Regions from separate parts of the Delftia sp. DLF01 genome, predicted to be linked through region 2. Evidence: riboswitches for the same ligand, from Rfam matches in the RefSeq annotation. Region 2 holds a riboswitch; the other holds the start of a gene.

Region 1 (3,406 bases), on a different contig from region 2:
GCCGCGCAGCGCCATGTGCCGCCGGGCGGCGCGGCCGACATGCTGGAGCAGGTCCGCATCCAGGCGCAGGCCATGCAGCGCCTGGTGGAGAACCTGCTGGACATGGCGCGCCTGCAGCAAGGCGGCGTGCACCTGCAGCGCGAATGGCTGCCGCTGGACGAAGTGGTGGGCAGCGCGCTGCGCCAGATGCGCGCGCGCCTGGGCCAGCATCTTGTGAGCACCGACGTGCCCGCCAGCCTGCCGCTGCTGCAGCTCGATGCCCTGCTCATGGAGCGCGTGCTGGTCAACCTGCTGGACAACGCCGCCAAGTACACGCCGGCCGGCACGCCGCTGGCCATCAGTGCGCGTGTGCAGGATGGCGAACTGCTGCTGTCCGTGCGCGATGGCGGGCCAGGCCTGCCATCGCATCTGCCGGTGGAGACGCTGTTCGAGCCCTTCACGCGCGGCACGGCCGAGTCCACCGTCTCGGGCATCGGCCTGGGACTGGCGCTGGTGCGCAGCATTGTCGAGGCGCATGGCGGGCGCATCGAGGCTGCCCCCGCGCGGCCCGGCCCGGGCACTATCTTCACGCTGCGCTTTCCCGTGCCCGAGCAGCCTGCGCTGGATTAGAGTCCCGCCATGCACGAAAGCCCCCCATGAGCACGCCCGCCAACCGCATCCTGATGATCGAGGACGATCCCGGCATCCGCCGCTTCGTGCGCCTGGTGCTGGAAGACGAAGGCTGGCAGGTCTTCGAGGCCGACAGCGCGCGCCGTGGCCTGATCGAGGCCGCCAGCCGCCAGCCCGACCTGGTCATCCTCGACCTGGGCCTGCCGGACGCCGATGGCAAGCAGGTCCTGACCGAGCTGCGCGGGTGGTCCTCCGTGCCCGTGCTCGTGCTCTCCGCGCGCGAGCGTGAGGACGAGAAGGTGGCCGCATTGGATGCCGGCGCCGACGACTACCTGGTCAAGCCCTTCGGCGTGCCCGAGCTGCTGGCCCGGCTGCGCGTGATGCTGCGCCGCCGCCAGCAGCTGGGCGCCGCTGGTGGGGCGGGCGGCACCGCCGCGTCCAGCAAGGTGCACTTCGGCCCGGTGCAGGTGGACCTGGCCACGCATGAGGTGCGGCGCGCGGGGCAGCCGGTGCACCTCACGCCCATCGAATTCCGCCTGCTGGCGGCCCTGATTGCCGCGCAGGGCCGTGTGATGACCCACCGCCAGCTGCTGCTGCAGGTCTGGGGCCCCGAGTACCTGAGCCGCGCCCACTACCTGCGCGTGCACATGGCCAATCTGCGCCAGAAGATCGAGGACGAGCCGGCCCAGCCGCGCCACCTGGTGACCGAGCTGCAGGTGGGCTACCGGCTTGTGGGGCTGGGCGGTGAGGCATCCCCGGGATCGGTATAATCGGCGCCTCTCCGAGGAGCGTTGCAGCGGCCCCCACACATCAGGCGTGGTCGCGAGGCTCGGAGTCATACCTGCAACGACGCTCGCCCACGCTTTCTGTGCGGTGAGCTTTTTTTCGTCTCCCGCAGAACGTGGTTTTTCATTCATCTTTTGGAGAAAACCATGAACGCTGCTGTTCGTCCCGTTTCCGCCGACACGGCCATCGCTGACATTTCCCTCGCTGCCTGGGGCCGCAAGGAAATCCTGATCGCCGAAACCGAAATGCCCGGCCTGATGGCCACGCGCGAGGAATTCGCCGCTGCCCAGCCCCTCAAGGGCGCGCGCATCACCGGCTCGCTGCACATGACCATCCAGACGGCCGTGCTGATCGAGACGCTCAAGGCCCTGGGCGCCGAAGTGCGCTGGGCGTCGTGCAACATCTTCTCGACGCAGGACCACGCTGCTGCCGCCATCGCGGAAACCGGCACGCCCGTGTTCGCCATCAAGGGCGAATCGCTGGCCGACTACTGGGACTACACCCACCGCATCTTTGAATTCGGCGCCGCCGGCACCGAAGGCGAAGGCCCCAACATGATCCTGGACGACGGGGGCGACGCCACCATGCTGCTGCACCTGGGCATGCGCGCCGAAAAGGACCTGTCCGTGCTGGACAACCCCGCCTCCGAAGAAGAGAAGATCGCCTTCGCCGCCATCCGCGCCAAGCTGGCCCAGGACCCCACCTGGTACACGCGCAAGAGCGCCCACATCATCGGCGTGACCGAAGAGACCACGACCGGCGTGCACCGCCTCAACGAGATGTCGGCCAAGGGCACGCTGAAGTTCCGCGCCATCAACGTCAATGACTCCGTCACCAAGAGCAAGTTCGACAACCTCTACGGCTGCCGTGAATCGCTGGTGGACGGCATCAAGCGCGCCACCGACGTGATGATCGCCGGCAAGGTTGCCGTGGTGGCCGGCTACGGCGACGTGGGCAAGGGCTGCGCCCAGGCGCTGCGCGCGCTGTCGGCCCAGGTCTGGGTCACCGAGATCGATCCCATCAACGCCCTGCAGGCGGCCATGGAAGGCTACAAGGTCGTGACCATGGAATGGGCAGCCGACAAGGCCGACATCTTCGTGACCACCACCGGCAACCGCGACATCATCCGCCACGAGCACATGGTGGCCATGAAGAACGAAGCCATCGTCTGCAACATCGGCCACTTCGACAACGAGATCGACGTCGCCTCCATCGAGCAGTACCAGTGGGAAGAGATCAAGCCCCAGGTGGACCACATCACCTTCCCTGACGGCAAGAAGATCATCCTGCTGGCCAAGGGCCGCCTGGTGAACCTGGGTTGCGCCACCGGCCACCCCAGCTTCGTGATGAGCGCCTCGTTCGCCAACCAGACCATCGCCCAGATCGAGCTGTTCACCAAGCCCGATGCCTACGAGGTCGGCAAGGTATACGTGCTGCCCAAGATCCTGGACGAGAAGGTTGCCCGCCTGCACCTGAAGAAGGTCGGCGCCATGCTGACCGAACTGACGGACGGCCAGGCCGCCTATATCGGCGTGAGCAAGCAGGGCCCCTACAAGCCCGAAACTTATCGCTATTAAGCACCCCCTGAGCGGCTTGCGCCGCTTCCCCCTCTCTACTTGCTTTGCAAGGGAGGGGGACGACACCCTCGCGGCGGGGCGGCCCTTGCTCGGTGTCCCTGAGTTGGGCCCTGCCAGTTGTGGGGTGCGGCGCCGCTTGGCGTCATTGGTTTAGAGATTTCCTGGGAACGACGCTATGCGCGCAGATGTATTTTTGGTGGAAGCCGGCCATGCGGCCACGCGCTCGCAGGCGCAGCGGCTGATTGCAGGCGGCGTGCAATGGCGCATGACGCCGCTGACGCCTTGGAAGAAGGTTGCCAAGAACGGCGACGAGATTCCTGCGGGTGCCGAGCTGCAGTTGCTGGACGGGGCCGAGGCCCGGTTCATCTCGCGCGGCGGGCTGAAGCTGGAAGGCGCGCTGGCGGCCACCAAGCTGTCGGTGCAGGGCCTGCGCT
Region 2 (3,406 bases):
GCAGCAGCGCCGGCTCGCCCTTGGCCACGCCGATGTAGCAGGGCGTGTCCTCGACCGCGAACTTCACGTCCAGCTGGCGCAGCCTGGTGCGCTCGTTGACGGCGTTGGCCACGATGTTGCCCAGCGTCACCAGCTGCACCTGGCCCGTCAGATAGCTTTGCGCGGTGGCGTTGTTGTCCTCGTAGCGCTTGATGGTGGCCGAGGCCGGCGCCACCTGCGTGAGGGCCAGGTCCTCGGTGGAGCCGCGCGTCACGCCCACGGTCTTGCCGGCCAGGTCGGCAGGGGCCTTGATGCTCACGTCCTTGGGGCCGTAGACGCTCTTGGGGAAGGGCGCATAGGCCTGGGTGAAGTCGATCACCTTGGCGCGCTCGGCGTTCTTGCCCAGGCTGGAGATGACGATGTCGGCCTTGCCCGTGGTCAGGAAGGGGATGCGGTTGGTGCTGGTCACGGGCACCAGCTCCACCTTCACGCCCAGCTCCTGGGCGACCAGGGCGGCCATGTCGATGTCATAGCCCTGCAGCTTCAGGTCGGTGCCCAGCGAGCCGAAGGGCGGGAAGTCCTGCGGAATCGCCACGCGCAGCACGCCGGCCTTCTGGATGTTGGCCAGCATGTCGGCATGGGCTGCGCCGCCCAGGCCGGCAGCGGCCAGGGTGGCGGCCGCCAGGGCGGTGCGGATGAATGCGCGGCGGGGTGTCAGGGGGGAAGTCATGCGAAAGCTCCTTCGGAAGGTGGGGTGAGGCGAAAGGAAAGCGGGTCAGGGTCGGGCGCAGATGTATCGGGCGCCGTTGCGTCGGGCGCCGTCGCGTCGGGCGCCGCCGCGTCGTCCGGTGTGTCGAGATCGATGCCGCTGCGCCTGGCGGCCGACAGCAGGTGGGCGCGCATGGCGCCCGCGGCACCCGGCGCATCGCCCGCGCAGACGGCCTGCACGATGGCGTCGTGCTCGCGCACGGGCTGGTCGTCGGCGCCGCTCCAGGCAAACGGCAGGCGCAGGCTGTGGCTGATGGCCAGCTCCAGCTGGCGCGCCATGGCCACCAGGCCTGGGTTGCCCGACAACTGGGCCAGCAGCAGGTGGAACTGCAGATCGGCGTCGGCGGCGGCCAGCAGGTCGCTGCGGGCCAGTGCGTGGGCCAGCTGGGACTGGGTCCATTGCAGCTGGCGCAGGCCGCTGTCGTCGGCGCGCACGGCCGCCAGCGCGGCCCAGCCAGGCTCCAGCACCAGGCGCAGCTCGATCAGCTGGCGCGGCGACAGCGTGCCCAGCGCCGGGGTGGCATAGGCGCGGTGCATGCGTGCACGGCCGCTGTGCGGGCCGTTGATGCGCACGCCCTTGCCCGGCTGGATCTCGACCAGGCCCAGGGCCTCCAGCATGGACAGCGCCTCGCGCAGCGAAGCGCGGCTGATGCCCAGCTGCCGGGCCAGCTCGCGCTGCGGCGGCAGCTGGCTGCCGCCGGGGTAGTGGCCGCTCAGGATGTGCTGCTGCAGCGTCTGGGCCATCGAGATCGGAATGCTTTGCATGGGCTGGCGCGGGTGGAGGGTTTTGGCCTGACTGGTCAGACCACGTACCCAGCAGATAGCGAATTGCGTGCCAGATGCAAAAAAAGGAGCGTTGTCCTCAGGCACTGCAAGGAATCCGGGGCGATGGGGTATCGACAATTCGCCCCGAAGGCGCCGCCGGCGGCCCGCGCTGCCGCGCTTTGGTGCAGTGCCGCATGGCTTTGTGCAGGCCTGCCCCGAATGCGGGCGTAAAACCCGCACTGCAGGCCGCCGCCAGCCGCCGTAGAATCCCGGGCTTTGGCCCGAGGAGCGTTGCAGCGCGGCACCCGCCCATCCGTACACCGGATCGCGTGCCGCGTCAGGCTTGGGCCAGGTGCAGGTTCCCGGCCGGACCGCGCCCACGGTGCCAACGACGCTCACCTGTTGCCATGCCGTTTTTGCAGGTGAGCTTGATGTCGTCCTCTTTCACTCCCCCTCCCATGCGTCTGTCGGGCCTGGAGCCTGTCTCCATCGGCGAGGGCACGCTGTTCGTCAACGTGGGCGAGCGCACCAACGTCACAGGCTCCAAGGCCTTTGCGCGCATGATCCTCAACGAGCAGTACGAGGAAGCGCTGTCCGTGGCACGCCAGCAGGTGGAAAACGGCGCCCAGGTGATCGACGTGAACATGGACGAGGCCATGCTCGACAGCAAGGCCGCCATGGTGCGCTTCCTGAACCTCATCGCCTCCGAGCCCGACATCGCCAAGGTGCCGGTCATGGTGGACAGCTCCAAGTGGGAGGTCATCGAGGCCGGACTGCGCTGCCTGCAGGGCAAGGGCATCGTCAACTCCATCTCCATGAAGGAAGGCCTGGATGAATTCAAGCGCCAGGCCCGGCTGATCAGGCGCTACGGCGCGGCCGCCGTGGTCATGGCCTTCGACGAGAAGGGCCAGGCCGACACCTACCAGCGCAAGATCGAGATCTGCGAGCGCGCCTACCGCATCCTGGTGGACGAGGTGGGCTTCCCGCCCGAGGACATCGTCTTCGACCCCAACATCTTCGCCGTGGCCACCGGCATCGAGGAACACGACAACTACGCCGTGGACTTCATCGAGGCCGTGCGCTGGATCAAGAAGAATCTGCCCGGCGCCAAGGTCTCGGGCGGTGTCTCCAACGTGAGCTTCAGCTTCCGCGGCAACGACCCCGTGCGCGAGGCCATCCACACCGTCTTCCTGTACCACGCCATCTCGGCGGGCATGGACATGGGTATCGTCAACGCCGGCATGGTCGGCGTCTATGACGACCTGGAGCCCCAGCTGCGCGAGCGCGTGGAAGACGTGGTGCTCAACCGCCGCCCTGACGCCGCCGAGCGCCTGCTGGAGATTGCCGACGCCGCCAAGGGCGCCGCCAAGGACGACAGCAAGAAGCTCGAATGGCGCGGCACGCCCGAGAACCCGAAGACCGTGGGCGAGCGCCTGTCGCACGCCCTGGTGCACGGCATCACCGACTTCATCGTCGCCGACACCGAAGAGGCCTACCAGCAGATCGTGGTGCAGGGCGGCGGCCGCCCGCTGCACGTGATCGAAGGCCCGCTCATGGACGGCATGAACATCGTGGGCGACCTGTTCGGCGCCGGCAAGATGTTCCTGCCCCAGGTGGTCAAGTCGGCGCGCGTGATGAAGCAGGCCGTGGCCCACCTCGTGCCCTACATCGAAGAGGAAAAGCGCCAGCAGGAAGCGGCGGGCCTGGACGTGTCCAGCAAGGGCAAGATCGTCATCGCCACCGTCAAGGGCGACGTGCACGACATCGGCAAGAACATCGTCACCGTGGTTTTGCAGTGCAACAACTTCGAGGTCATCAACATGGGCGTGATGGTGCCCTGCCATGAGATCCTGGCCCGGGCCAAGGCCGAGGGCGCGGACATCATCGGCCTGTC

The links. Region 2 has a riboswitch for S-adenosylhomocysteine ahead of metH (methionine synthase). Riboswitches for the same ligand answer to the same signal wherever they lie in the genome.
Region 1: linked by a shared signal. The riboswitch ahead of ahcY (adenosylhomocysteinase) and the one ahead of metH (methionine synthase) in region 2 are both predicted to bind S-adenosylhomocysteine.

The regions. Positions count from the first base shown of each region.
Region 1 covers NZ_JACVAZ010000004.1:99,187-102,592, forward strand. The annotation lists gene IB269_RS21490 (sensor histidine kinase) at 1-609, shown strand, start outside; gene IB269_RS21495 (response regulator) at 636-1,379, shown strand; S-adenosyl-L-homocysteine riboswitch at 1,387-1,471, shown strand; gene ahcY (adenosylhomocysteinase) at 1,542-2,972, shown strand; gene IB269_RS21505 (TlyA family RNA methyltransferase) at 3,148-3,406, shown strand, end outside.
Region 2 covers NZ_JACVAZ010000005.1:376,460-379,865, forward strand. The annotation lists gene IB269_RS25405 (transporter substrate-binding domain-containing protein) at 1-709, opposite strand, end outside; gene IB269_RS25410 (FadR/GntR family transcriptional regulator) at 706-1,512, opposite strand; S-adenosyl-L-homocysteine riboswitch at 1,790-1,916, shown strand; gene metH (methionine synthase) at 1,944-3,406, shown strand, end outside.